Regions from separate parts of the Duganella paludis genome, predicted to be linked through region 1. Evidence: riboswitches for the same ligand, from Rfam matches in the RefSeq annotation. Region 1 holds a riboswitch; the other holds the start of a gene.
The links. Region 1 has a riboswitch for cobalamin ahead of ACXZ1M_RS05405 (MotA/TolQ/ExbB proton channel family protein). Riboswitches for the same ligand answer to the same signal wherever they lie in the genome.

Region 1 (6,995 bases):
CTTTGATGCGGGCAAGCCGGATGGCGACAATGCCTCGTTCAACCTGGTCAAGGGCGGGCTGCGCTCGGTCACCGGTTTGCTGGGCAAGCGCAACAAGGAAAAGTTCGCGATGAAGACGCCAAGCGCGACCATCGGCATCCGTGGCACCACCTTCATCGTGGACTGGATCGAACCGTCCGAGCAGGCGGTCGCGGTCGCAGCGGCCGCGCGCGAAGCCTGGATGATGGCCAGCACCGCCGGGCTGGGCGACAGCTATCCGGTGCAGCCGCTGATGCTGGCGCAGCTGAACATTCCAACTCCGGGCTTGACACGGGCGCCAGGCCTCTACGTGCAAGTGATCGACGGTTTGATCAACGTGTCCAACCCGAGCGGTGCCGTGAATTTCTCGGCCGGCCAGTTCGGCTTCACGCCGAGCTTCAAGCAGCCGCCCGTCATGCTGCCGGCGAATCCGGGGATCCCGTTCACACCGCCTCCGGCATTTTCGTCGTCCACCGGACCGCAGGGTAGCGGCGCCAACAAACCCAAGAGCAGCGAAGTGGATTGCGAAGTCCGCTAAAAATGTCTTGACCTTCCAATCGTGGGATACTTGATGCTGTAGTTGGTGAAAACAGCGTTGGGTGTCCCATGAATCAGCAAGCGATCAAAATTGAAGGCATGAGCTGCGCCTCCTGCGTCGGCAGGGTGGAGCGCGTGCTGGCGGCCGTGCCGGGCGTCGACAAGGTCAGCGTCAATCTCGCCACCGAGATGGCGCGGGTGGAGTCGGCCCAGGTGCTGGACTTTGCCGTGCTGGCGCAGGCCATCGACAAGGCCGGCTACCAGGCTTCGCAGCCCGAGCCGGCGTTCGCCGCTCCCGCCGCCACCTCCACCGGGACCGCGACCACCGCAACAGCCGCCACCGCGACCGCCACGACCACCGCCACCGCCACCGTCTCATCATCCCGTCGCGCAGTATTCTCCGCGCCGCGCGGCGGCCTCGCCGTCCTGCTGGCGGCGCTGTTCTCCCTGCCGCTGATTATCCCCATGCTGTTGGAACTGGCCGGCATCCACTGGATGCTGGACGGCCGCCTGCAATGGCTGCTCGCCACGCCGGTGCAGTTCTGGCTGGGCGCGCGTTTCTATCGCGCCGGCTGGCTGGCGGCGCGCGCCCGCAGCGGCAACATGGATCTGCTGGTGGCCATCGGCACCAGCGCCGCCTATGGCCTGAGCGTCTACCAGATGTTCGCCGCCGGCCCCATGCCGCATCTGTACTTCGAAGCCTCGGCGGTGGTCATCACCTTGGTCCTGTTGGGCAAATGGCTGGAGACGCGCGCCAAGCGGCAAACCGCCGAAGCCATTCGCGCCCTGCAAACGCTGCGTCCCGAATCGGCCCGCGTGCGGCGTGGCGGGCAGGATGTCGATGTCGCCATCAACGAGGTAAGCGTGGGCGACATCATCGTGATCCGACCCGGTGAGCGCATCGCGGCCGATGGCGAGATCACCGAAGGCGCCAGCCATGTCGATGAAGCCCTGATCACCGGCGAGAGCCTGCCGGTCGCGCGCCACGCGGGCGAGCGGGTGACGGGAGGCGCCATCAACGGCGAAGGCCTGCTGCTGGTGCGCGTGAACGCGGTCGGTGCGGAGAGCACGCTGGCGCGCATCATCCGCCTGGTGGAAGACGCGCAGGCCGCCAAGGCGCCGGTACAGCACCTGGTCGATCGCGTGAGCGCAGTCTTCGTGCCGGTGGTGCTGGTGCTGGCGCTGCTGACCTTTGGCGGCTGGTGGTTGTTCGGCGGCGACGCGCAGCAAGCCATCATCAATGCGGTGGCGGTACTGGTGATCGCCTGTCCGTGCGCGCTCGGGCTGGCGACGCCGGCCGCCATCATGGCCGGCACCGGCGTCGCCGCGCGCCATGGCATCCTGATCAAGGACGCCGAGGCGCTGGAGCTGGCGCATCGCATCACCACCGTCGCCTTCGACAAGACCGGCACGTTGACCGAAGGCCAGCCATCACTGGCCGAACTGGCGGCGGCGCCGGGCGTGGACGAAACGCGGTTGCTACAACTGGCCGCCGCCGTGCAGCGCGGCAGCGAACACGCACTGGCGCGCGCTGTAGTGCAAGCAGCGGAAGCCCGCTCGGCTGCCGCCACGGCCGCCACCGGCACCGGCACCGTCGCCGCCACAGCCTCCACCGCCACCACCGCCACTGGCACCGGCACCGGCACCGGCACCGTCGCCGCCACCACCGCCACCGTCGGCGCGGGCGTCGCGCCGCGGGCATCCGATGTCTCCGCCTTGCCCGGGCGCGGCGTGGCGGCGACCGTCGACGGCGCGCGGCTGGTGTTGGGCAGCACGCGCCTGATGCAAGAGCAGGGCGTCTCCTTGCAAGCCCTTGCATCGCGCGCCGAAGCGTTGGAGCACGCCGGCCACACCATCTCCTGGCTGGCCGACGCCAACACCCGCCAGCTAATCGGCCTACTGGCCTTCGGCGACCGCATCAAGCCACAAGCGCGCGCCGCCATCGAAGCGCTGCACGCCATGGGCATCGACACCGTCCTGCTCACCGGCGACAACCAGGGCAGCGCCGACGCGGTCGGTCAGCAGCTCGGCGTGCGCCGCATTGTCGCCAACATGCTGCCGGCCGACAAAGCCCAAGCCATCGCCGCCCTCAGGCGGGACGGCGCCACCATCGCCATGGTCGGTGACGGCATCAACGACGCGCCGGCATTGGCAGCGGCGGACGTCGGCATCGCCATGTCCAGCGGCACCGACGTCGCCATGCACGCCGCCGGCATCACCCTGATGCGCGGCGATCCAGCCCTGGTGGCGGCAGCCATCTCGATCTCGCGCCGCAGCTACAACAAGATTCGCCAGAACCTGTTCTGGGCCTTCATCTACAACCTGATCGGCATACCGCTGGCGGTGTGCGGGCTGCTCAACCCCATGGTGGCCGGCGGCGCCATGGCGCTCAGCTCCGTCAGCGTGATCAGCAACGCGCTGCTGCTGCGGCGCTGGAAACCGGAGCAGACCACATGAACATCGGACAGGCAGCATCGGCGACCGGCGTCTCGGCGAAAATGATCCGCTACTACGAAAGCATCGCCCTGATCCCGGCGGGCAGGCGCACCGACGCCGGCTACCGCATCTACGGAGAGAACGACCTGCACACGCTGCGCTTCGTCAAACGCGCGCGCCAGCTGGGCTTTTCGCTGGACCAGATCCGCGACCTGCTGTCGCTGTGGCAGAACAAGGGGCGCGCCAGCGCGGACGTCAAAACCGTCGCGCTCGGCCACGTGGAGCAGCTCAACCAGCGCATCGCCGAACTGACCGAAATGCGCGACACCCTGCAAACACTGGCCGGCTGCTGCCACGGCGATGACCGGCCCGACTGTCCAATCCTCCAAAGCCTGGCCAACTGACGTATAATCCTGCCACGTTTTGGTGCCCGCGCGTCCGTCCGGATGCGCAGTTAAACGGGAAACAGGGAGCCTTCACCGGCCAACCTGTGCTGCCCCCGCAACGGTAAACAAGCGTCGTTCACACGACAACCCGCTTCGCTATGCCACTGTGCCTCGTGCATGGGAAGGTCAGGCGGGAATGCTTGCCAGCCCGGATACCGGCCAAACAGGTGGAAATGCCGCAGGCATTTCTGTTCAAACCGCTCACGGGGAGGTGAGCGGTTTGCATCTGTAGTCAAATCATTTTTATGCACCTATTCAGCGCGACGCGGCTGTGCCGTCCGTGCGTCGCTGCGCGCTGCCTTTTCAGGACCCGTCCATGTTAAACCAGCCCGCCGACGCAGCCATCCACTCTATCGAGACACTGCTGTATTCCATTTCCAATGTGCTTTACCTGCCGGTCTTGCTCGGCATCGCCGCGCTGGTGCTGCACGTGCTGGTGTGCTTCGGCACCTTCGGCGCCGAATGGCTGGAACGCCGGCGCGGCGTGCGCGTGCTGGTCGCCACCGCCAAACAGCAGATGGCCGCCGCCTTGACCACGCTGCCGGGCGAGCCCGGACTTGATGCGCGCCTGGAGCGCGTGGTGCAGCACGCCGACGCCAGCGGCGTGCGGCGCCTGGATGGCGTGCGCTTCGTGGTGCGCGTCGGCCCGGCACTGGGCCTGATGGGCACCCTGATCCCGATGGGCATCTCGCTGGCCGGCCTGGCGCAGGGCAACCTGCCGAAGATGGCCGAGTCGATGACCACCGCGTTCACCGCCACCGTGGTGGGCCTGGCCTGCAGCGTTGCCGCTTACGTGTTGACGCTGGTGCGCGAGCACTGGCTGCGCAGCGACCTGACCGAGATCGCGTTTGCCGCCGAGTCGCTGCTGGCGTCGGAGGGCTGAGATGCGCTATCTGAACAAACACCGCTACAGCCGCATCGGCGAGCACGCGGAAGACCCGCTGTCCGGCGTGGCCAACCTGTTCGACGCCAGCATTGTGTTCATCGTGGCGATGATGCTGGCGCTGTTCTCGGCCTGGAACATGATGGATCTGCTGGACCCGAACTCCGAAGTCACGATCGCCAAGAAGACCGCCGACGGCCGCGTGGAAGTGCTGACCAAGAAGGGCGCGGAAATCAAGGTGAGCAAGGTAAGCGACCAGCCGCTGTCCGGCGCTGGCAAACGTTTGGGCACTGCATATCAGCTGCCGGATGGAAAGGTGATCTATGTTCCGGAATAAGTTATGGGCTGCGGCCCTGTGTTTGCTGACATTGCTGGCGCTGGGCCTGGGCGGCGTTGCGCGCACCGCGCCGGCGCCGCGCACCCTGGCCCTGATGCTGGGCGACGTGGAGTCGCGACCGACCGTGCTGGCGGTGCGCGGACTGCAGGATGAGCTGAAGCAGCTGAACGTCGCCATCCGCATTATCCCGGTGAACGGCCTGACGCCGGCTGACCGCGCCGCGCTGGCCGCCGCCGACGTGGCGGTGGTCAGCGTCAAAGGCCGCCAGGCCATGGCGGGGCTGACCGTCGAACTGCAAGCGCTGCAAAAGGCGCGCAAGCAGGTGTTCGCCGTTGGCGCCATCGACGACAGCCTGCGCGAGCTGGGTGTGCGCGACGACAAGGCCATCCAGGCGTATCACGCCGAAGGCGGCGTGGAAAACATCGGCAACCTGCTGCGCTACATCCTGCGCAACAGCTTCGGCTCCAGCGTTAGCGTGGCGCCGGTGCATGCGATGCCGGAATCGGGCCTGTACGATGTGCAGGCCAACCGCACCGTCAATACCTACGACGAGTACGTGCGCGGCTACGCGCATCACAAACCCGGTGCGCCGTGGATCGCCGTGCCGTTCTACCGTGCCAGTCTGGTGGCGGGACAAACGCTGCCGCTGGCGGCCATCGTGGCGCGGCTGGAGGCCAGCGGCTATAACACGCTGCCGGTGTTCGGCTATCCCTACGAAACGCCGCTCAAGCTGCTGCTCGATGAAAACGGCAAGAGCCGCGTGGAGCTGATCGTCGCGCTGGGCATGAAGGTGGGCGGCACCGCCAGCGTCGGCGCCATTCTCGACAAGATCGGCGTGCCGGCGATTAACGCCATCACCCTGAGCCAGCAAACGCTGGCGCAGTGGCAGGAGTCCAAGACCGGCCTCGATATCATCGAGCGCACCTGGCAGCTGGCCGGCGCCGAAGCGGCGGGCCTGATCCAGCCGACCGTGGTCGCCAGCCGCGAACGCATCAGCGATGCGCAGACCGGCCTGGCCTACGTTGAAGAGACGCCGATCGCGGAGCGCATCGAGCGCCTCAATGAGCGCGTTGCGGCCTGGCTGGCGCTGCGCAAGCAGGGCAACGGCGACAAGCATATCGCCATGATTTACTTTAATTATCCGCACGGCTCCGAAACCATCGGCGCGGCGTATCTGAACGTGCTGCCGGAAAGCCTGTGGCAGATCGTTCAACGGCTGAAGCGTGACGGCTACCGTGTCGGCGAGGCGGTGCCGGATTCGGAAGGTGCGCTGCAAGGCGAGATCCAGAAGTGGGGCAACTACCCTGGAAAATCCAAGGGCGACTACTTGGCGGGCCTGAAGCATCTAGCCGAAAGCGGCCAGGCCTTGCTGGTGCCGCTGGCCGATTACCAGCAATGGTTCGCGGCCTTGCCGCAGCCGCTGCGCGTGTCGATCGAACAGTCGTGGGGCCAGCCGGAAAAGGCGCCGGTCCTGTGGCGCAATGCGAAGGGCGAGGCGTTCTTCGTCTACCCCGCGCGCCGCTTCGGCAATGTGCTGATGGCGCCGCAGCCCGGCCGCGCTTGGGAGCAGAACCTGGAGAAGCTGCACAATGAAGTGAGCATGCCACCGTCGCATGAATACATCGCGTTCTATCTGTGGCTGCAGAAGGACTTCCAGGCCAACGCCGTCATGCACATCGGCACCCACGGCACGCAGGAGTGGTTGACCGGCAAAGAGGCCGGCCTGTCCGAAAGCGATCCGACCGAAGCGCTGATCGGCGCCATGCCCAACATCTATCCCTACGTGATGGACGACGTGGGCGAGGGCCTGCAAGCCAAGCGGCGCGGCATGGCGACCATCATCGACCACATGACGCCACCGTTCGATACGGCCGGCCTGAATCCGGACCTGCGCGAGCTGCTCGCGCTGCTGAACGACTACCGCGTGGCCGAGCAAAAAAGTCCGCTGCTGGCCAGCACCCACCTGGTGGCGCTGAACCGCCTGGCCGCCAAAAGCGGCGTGTTGAAGGACATGAAGAAGACGGCGCTGAAATCGGAAGCCGACATGGAAGCGCTGGAAGAGTATCTGGACGATACCGGCAACAAGCTGACGCCGTTCGGCCTGCACACCTTCGGCGTGGCGCCGAACGCGGAGCAGCGCAACGCCACGGCGCGCGCCGTGGTCAGTCTCGATAGCGTTTCCACGCCTGATCAGAAGACGGCGCGCATCGCGCAGCTGGAAGCGGACATCAAGCAAAGCGCGCAGCTGGAGCTGGACCGCCTGATGCAGGCGCTGTCCGGACGCTACATCCCGAGCGGCGCCAGCGCGGACCTGGTGCGCAATCCGAACGCGCTGCCG
Region 2 (6,995 bases), 2.7 Mb from region 1:
CCGGACAAGGTGCGCACGTCGCGCGCGGACAGGTCGGCCACTTCCATCGCTTCCAGCGATTTGACGGCGATCGCGTGGTCGTCGCTGTCTTCCCAGTAGCGGTTGTCGTGATAGGGATGGCGTGCCGACAGCACGGTTTCGATCACGCTGTAGGCGAAGGCGTCGCTGCGGCTTTGCGCCAGGAAGGCGCGCTGGCGTGCCAGTTCGGCCAGCGGCCATTCGGGCAGCGCGCGGCCGTTCAGCGTCACGTGCCCGGCTTCCGGCTCGCGCAGTCCGGCCAGTGCGCGCATCAGCGTGCTCTTGCCGGCGCCGTTGCGGCCGATGATGCTCCAGCATTCGCCGGCGTTCACTTGCCAGTCGAGGTCCGACACCAGCTGGCGCTGGCCGACGCTCAGATACAGTTTGTGTGTGCCGATCATCGTCATTTGCGCAGGCGGTGCAGTTGATACAGGAAGACAGGCGCGCCGATCAGCGCGGTCACCACGCCCACCGGCAGCTGTTGCGGCGCGATGGCGGTGCGGGCCAGCGTGTCGGCCAGCAGCAGGAAGGTGCCGCCGGCCAGTGTGGCGGCCGGAATCAGGATGCGGTGGTCGGGACCGACCGCGAAGCGGCAGGCATGCGGCACGATCAGGCCAACGAAGCCGATGCTGCCGGCGCTGGTGACGGCGCTGGCGGTCAGCAGGCCGGAGACGAAGAACAGGCCCTTGCGCAGCGCGCCGACGCGGATGCCCAGCGTGGCGGCGGCTTCCGCGTGCAGCGCCATCACGTTCATGGCGCGGGCGCTGCGCAGCGCGAAGGCCAGCGCGGCGAACAGCACGATCCACGGCAGCCAGCGCACCTGGGTGCCGGACAGGTCGCCGATCATCCAGAACACCATGCTGCGCAGGCGGCTCTCGGGGGCGATGGACAGCATCAGCGTCACCAGCGCCATGCAGGCGGAGGACAGGATGGCGCCGGTCAGCAGCAACAGCGAGGTGCCGCCTTCGGCCGCCGTGCCTCCGCGCAGGTCGCGCCGGGCCAGCACATACAACATCATGGAGACGGCGACCGCGCCGCCGAAAGCGGCGGCATCGACCATCCAGGCGGCGCACATGAACAGCAGCGCGGCCAGCGCGCCGACGGAGGCGCCGGCCGACAGGCCAAGCACATAAGGATCGGCCAGGGGATTGCGCAACAGCGCCTGCATCATCACGCCGGCCAGCGACAGCGCGGCGCCGGTGACGAAGGCGGAGACCGCGCGGCTGACACGCAAGTCAAGCAGGGTGGCGGCCAGCGTCGAGGCCTGGCCGTGCAGCAGCTCGTTGAGCGCCGGAGGAATATCGGAAAGAGGAATGGCGACCGAACCGGTCATGCCCGAGAAAACCAGGCTGGCAAACGCGAACAGCAGCAGGCCGGCCAGGGTGATGGCGGCGCGTTGTCGCAGATTGCGGGAGAAAGAATGCATGCACTGCTTTCAAAAAAACTGCCGGGGACGGAAGCTAGTCCCCGGCAGGTTACACCATTATTTGTAGCCGTAACGGATGCCGGCAAACACGTTCGAGCCAGGCGTCGCATAGTTGCGGGCCAGGTCGTACTGCTTGTCGGCGATGTTGTTCCAGCGGACCAGCGCCGACCAGTCGGAGCTGATGGCGTAGGTCGCGTACAGGTTCACCAGGCCATAGCCGCCCAGGCGGTTCTTGTTGGCCGCATCGTCGAAGCGGTCGCCGGAGAAGGTCAGTTCCGCACCCAGCTTGAACGAGCGGATGCTGTAGTCCGCCGTCACGTTGCCGTGCTTTTTGGAGCGGCGCGCGAGACGCTTGTTGGCAGTTTCGTCCTGCGGGTCTTGCAGGTCGATGCTGGCGGTCAGGTTAACGCCGGCCAGTTTGGTGGCGCCGGCGATGGTCACGCCTTCCAGCAGCGCCTTGCTGACGTTGTACGCGCAGCCGAAGGAGTAGCCGGGGTATGGGCATGGCGTGGTGTTGACCAGCAGGTCGGTCAGCTTGTTGTGATAGTAGCTGGCGCTGAGGGCATTGACACCGTCATCCCAGCGCACGCCGATCTCCGCGTTCTTGCCCACTTCCGGTTTGTTGGCCGCGTTGCCGTAGCCTGGGTAGTACAACTCGTTGTAGGTCGGCGCGCGGAAGCTGGTGCCGTAGCTGGCGGTAGCGCGCAGCTGCGAGGTGAAGTCATAGCCCAGGCCTACCGAGCCGGTGGTCTTACCGCCGTAGACCGATTTGTCGCGACGCACGGCGGCGTTCAACAGGCTGGCGCCACGGCGGGCATTATACGAAGCAGCCCAGGAATTGGTGGTGCGGGTAGGGTCATCCAGCTTGAAGCCGTTGGTGTCCACTTCTTCTTCGCGGTGGTCGTACAGCACCTGTAGCACATCTTCGCCGATGCGCACGTCGTTCTGCAGGGTGATGTCGGTCTGTTTGGAGTCGATGCGCGAGTAGCTGGAGGCGCTGCTCCAGTTTTGGCTGTTGTCCTTGCTCTGCGAGTACTGCAGCAGGGTGTCGACGCCTTGCACGAACCTGGCCTTGCCGTAGACGGCTGCGGTCTGCAGCTTGTTGGTGCTGCGGACATCGAACGCCGATGCGCCGCCGTCGTACTGCGAATCGAGTTTGCTATACAAGAACAGGGCGCCGGCTTCGTAGCCTGGCGCCAGTTGCAGGCTGAATTGGCCGGAGGCGTTGTCCTTGTCGTAGCCGTCGCGGTCGGCGTTGTACGAAGCGCTGCCTGGGCGGGTGGCCGAGAAGCCGTCCGATTTTTCCTTGCCGGCGCTGACGGCGTAGCTGAAGCTGTGCTCACCGCCGGTGGCGCCGGACACGGTGGCATCGGCTTCGCGCGTTTTGTCGCTGCCGTAGCCGACGAAGGCGCTGACCGACGGTGCGCCTTTACCTTTTTTGGTGAAGATCTGGATCACGCCGCCGATGGCGTCGGCGCCGTACAGGGAGCTCAGTGGGCCGTAGACGATTTCGATATGGTCGATGGCGGTCAGCGGAATGGCGCTCCAGCTGGCCGCGCCGGTGGTCGAGGAGCCGATACGGGCGCCGTCGACCAGCACCAGGGTCTGGTTGCTGTTGGAGCCGCGCAGGTAGACGCTGGACGAGGTGCCGGCGCCGCCGTTGCGGGCGATCTCGATGCCGCGCTGGCGCTGCAGCAGGTCGACGATGGAGACGGCGCCGGATTCCGAAATCTGTTCGGCGGCGATGGTGACGGTGTCGCTGATGACGTTGGCCAGCGGCTGCGGTGTGCGGGTGGCGGTGACGACCACGGTGTCGGCTGGCGCAGCAGCAGGTGCGGATTCGGCATACGCATAGCAGGATGCCATGGCGAGCGCCAGCGACGTCATTGCCGCAGGACGGGAGATACGGAGGGTCATGATAGTTTTTCTGTTAGTAGCAACCGGCCGACGTCCCCGTAGGCCAATTGTGAACAGAAGCGGGGCGTACCCGCTTCCACCTGATTTGGCCGGTATCCGGGCTTACAAGTGGAACCGCCTAACCTTCCCATGCCCAGGCACAGTGGTTGTCAGAGGCGATTTGTCGCGCTTCGCTGCGACACTTGCTTACCGTTGCGGGGGCAGCACACGTTGGCCGGCGAGCGGCTTCGTGTTTCCCGTTTAACTACGCGCCTGGACAGGCGCGCGAGCACCAAAACCCGCACATTATACGGGTTTAAAGGGTCAAGGTGGAGCCGTAGGGGATTTGATGGGCGGTTTGCGCGGCCTGCAGAGCCATGTCGGCGGGCGTCAGTCCGGCGTGGCGGGCGGCCAGCAGACGCATGGCGCCGGCGTGGCAGATGATGATGGCGTCGCCGTCCAACTGCTGGTAGAAGGCGCTGATGCGTTCGGCCATCTGCAGCACGTTCTCGCCGTTGCCGGGACGGTAGTGGACCATGTCGGCGGCCCAGGCATCAATGGCGGCGCGGGAGATGGCGTCCCACGGCTGCATCTCCCAGTCGCCGAAGTGCATCTCGGCCAGGCGCGCGTCGTAGCGGGGCGAGGGCGAAATGCGTGCCGCCAGTTCGGCGCAGCGGCGCAATGGGCTGGAATAGACGGGTAGGCCGGCGGGCAGGCGCAGCGCGGCCAAGGTCTGTTCCAGCTGGTCGGGCGCCACCGCCAGGTCGGTGCTGCCGTAGCAGATGCCCGGCGCGACCAGGGGCTGCGGATGGCGGACCAGTATCAGCTTCATCATCGGCCTCAGTACGTCAGGCTGGCCAGCGCGCACAGGTAGAACATGACTTCGGCCACCTGCTGCACGGCGCCCAGGCAATCGCCGGTATAGCCGCCGATGCGGCGCACGCATTTGCGCGCCAGCCAGAAGGTGGCGATGACGGCGGCCGGCACGCCGGCAAGCAGCGCGGCGGGCGGCAGCCAATTCAGCGCAAGCACCAGCGGCACGGGCAGGGCGGCGCAAATGGCGGCGAGCAGGAACTCGGTGCCGCTCATCTTGTGCGCCAGCGGCTTGGCCTTGCCTTCGGCGCGCGCGTAGTCGAGGCGCCAGATCAGCGAAGTAGCCATCAGGCGCGATAGTGGATGCGCCACCAGCAGCGCGCCGATGGCGGCCAGCGGCGGCAGCATCGCCAGCGCGGTCAGCTTCAGCGCCAGCATGCAGATGGTGCCGATCGCACCGTAAGCACCGATGCGTGAATCCTTCATGATCTCCAGCACGCGCTCCGGCGTCATGCCGCCGCCGAAGCCGTCGCACATGTCGGCAAAGCCGTCTTCATGAAACGCGCCGGTGGCGTAGATGCCGATGGCGGTGGAGATGATGGCGGCGACCGGCGGCGGCAGCACTTGCACCGCCAGCGCGTAGGCGGCGGCGGTGATCAGCGCCACCACCACGCCCACCAGCGGGAAGTAGCGCGACGCCTGGTTCAGCCACGCCGGATCAAAGCCCACCCAGCCGGGTATCGGCAGGCGGGTGAAGAACTGCAGCGCGGTGAAGAACAGGCGGAGCTGATGCATCATTCCGACTTTTCGCTGACCTGCGCCGATTCGAAGGTCGCCATCTGGTTCAGGAAGTTGACGGCCGCATGCAGCAGCGGCAGCGCCAGCGCGCAGCCGGTGCCTTCGCCCAGGCGCAGGCCGAGATTCAGCAGCGGCGTCGCGCCCAGTGCGGGCAGCATTTGCTGGTGGCCGCTTTCATTGGAGCAGTGGGCGAACACGCAGTAGTCGAGAATGGCGGGCTGCATGCGCGCCGCCACCAGCAGGGCGCTGGTGACGATGAAGCCGTCGATCAGCAAGACTTTGCGCAGTTCGGCGGCTTTCAGCATGGCGCCGGCCATCATGGCGATTTCCAGGCCGCCGAAGGTGGCCAGCACGTCCAACGGCTCGGTGGCGTCAGCGTGTTTGGCGACGGCCGCCTCGATCACGCGCTGCTTGTGGAGCACGCCTTCTGCCGACAAGCCGGTGCCGGCGCCTACGCATTGCGCCACCGGAATGCCGGTGAGCTTGTGCATCAGCGCGGCGGCGGCGGTGGTATTGCCGATGCCCATTTCGCCGAAGCCGACGACATTGCCTTCCAGCTCGGCGGCCAGCGCCATGCCGGCGGCCAGGGCGGTCTGGCACAGATCGTGGCTCATGGCCGGTTCCTGTGAGAAGTTGCGGGTGCCGTGGGCCAGCTTGCGGTCGGTCAGGCCGTCGCGCGGGCCGAAGTCGTGATTGACGCCGGCGTCGATGACGCGCAGCGCGCAGTTGTTCTGCGCCGCGAACACATTGATGGCGGCGCCGCCGGCGAGGAAGTTTTCCACCATCTGCCAGGTCACGTCCTGCGGATAGGCGGAGACGCCTTCGGCGACGATGCCATGGTCGGCGGCGAACACTAATATAGAAGGTTGACGCAGCGCGATGTCGCGGGTGTTCTGGATCAGGCCGATCTGGCGGGCCAGCGTCTCCAGCACGCCCAGGCTGCCCAGCGGCTTGGTCTTGTTATTAATAGCGCGGTCGAGTTCGGCGGCCAGCGCAGCGTTATGAGTAGGGGAGATGGACATGGGCAGTGTGGTGAATCGAAGAATTTAATATTCTACCCTTGCCAGACGCGGCGGCCCTTGTTATGATTCTGTCCCTCGCAAGACAACACATGTAAGTGTGAAGTTAGCGAGAAAAAGAAGAGCTTGACGAGATGTGCGAAACGCCTCATAATCTTGCCTCTTCGCTGAAGAACAAAACGCTTCTCAGCATGCAGTACAGATCTTTAAAAATTTACAGTCGATAAATGTGGGCGTTTGATGCTGCAACAAAAAGCATTAAATGCTCAACAAAGAAATATTCAGTAGAAATACTGTCAGTATTTTGAGTGAGCGAACCATGGCCAGAAATGGTCATAAAACAGAGATTAAACTAAAGAGTTTGATCCTGGCTCAGATTGAACGCTGGCGGCATGCCTTACACATGCAAGTCGAACGGCAGCACGGGGCAACCTGGTGGCGAGTGGCGAACGGGTGAGTAATATATCGGAACGTACCCAAGAGTGGGGGATAACGTAGCGAAAGTTACGCTAATACCGCATACGATCCAAGGATGAAAGCAGGGGACCGCAAGGCCTTGTGCTCCTGGAGCGGCCGATATCTGATTAGCTAGTTGGTAGGGTAAAAGCCTACCAAGGCATCGATCAGTAGCTGGTCTGAGAGGACGACCAGCCACACTGGAACTGAGACACGGTCCAGACTCCTACGGGAGGCAGCAGTGGGGAATTTTGGACAATGGGCGCAAGCCTGATCCAGCAATGCCGCGTGAGTGAAGAAGGCCTTCGGGTTGTAAAGCTCTTTTGTCAGGGAAGAAAAGGTTACGAATAATACTCGTGGCTCATGACGGTACCTGAAGAATAAGCACCGGCTAACTACGTGCCAGCAGCCGCGGTAATACGTAGGGTGCAAGCGTTAATCGGAATTACTGGGCGTAAAGCGTGCGCAGGCGGTTTTGTAAGTCTGTTGTGAAATCCCCGGGCTCAACCTGGGAATGGCAATGGAGACTGCAAGGCTAGAGTTTGGCAGAGGGGGGTAGAATTCCACGT

Region 2: it holds a riboswitch for cobalamin, as region 1 does, so the genes downstream of both, ACXZ1M_RS17245 (TonB-dependent receptor domain-containing protein) here and ACXZ1M_RS05405 (MotA/TolQ/ExbB proton channel family protein) in region 1, are expected to answer to the same signal.

What each region holds. Positions count from the first base shown of each region.
Region 1 covers NZ_CM136922.1:1,191,055-1,198,049, reverse strand. Annotated here, with positions in the region: gene ACXZ1M_RS05420 (FecR family protein) at 1-556, shown strand, start outside; gene ACXZ1M_RS05415 (heavy metal translocating P-type ATPase) at 625-3,012, shown strand; gene cueR (Cu(I)-responsive transcriptional regulator) at 3,009-3,395, shown strand; cobalamin riboswitch at 3,400-3,615, shown strand; gene ACXZ1M_RS05405 (MotA/TolQ/ExbB proton channel family protein) at 3,754-4,320, shown strand; gene ACXZ1M_RS05400 (DUF2149 domain-containing protein) at 4,322-4,657, shown strand; gene ACXZ1M_RS05395 (cobaltochelatase subunit CobN) at 4,644-6,995, shown strand, end outside.
Region 2 covers NZ_CM136922.1:3,902,505-3,909,499, forward strand. Annotated here, with positions in the region: gene ACXZ1M_RS17235 (ABC transporter ATP-binding protein) at 1-419, opposite strand, end outside; gene ACXZ1M_RS17240 (FecCD family ABC transporter permease) at 422-1,444, opposite strand; gene ACXZ1M_RS17245 (TonB-dependent receptor domain-containing protein) at 1,502-3,361, opposite strand; cobalamin riboswitch at 3,432-3,652, opposite strand; gene ACXZ1M_RS17250 (histidine phosphatase family protein) at 3,657-4,172, opposite strand; gene ACXZ1M_RS17255 (adenosylcobinamide-GDP ribazoletransferase) at 4,181-4,948, opposite strand; gene cobT (nicotinate-nucleotide--dimethylbenzimidazole phosphoribosyltransferase) at 4,948-5,973, opposite strand; rRNA gene ACXZ1M_RS17265 (16S ribosomal RNA) at 6,320-6,995, shown strand, end outside.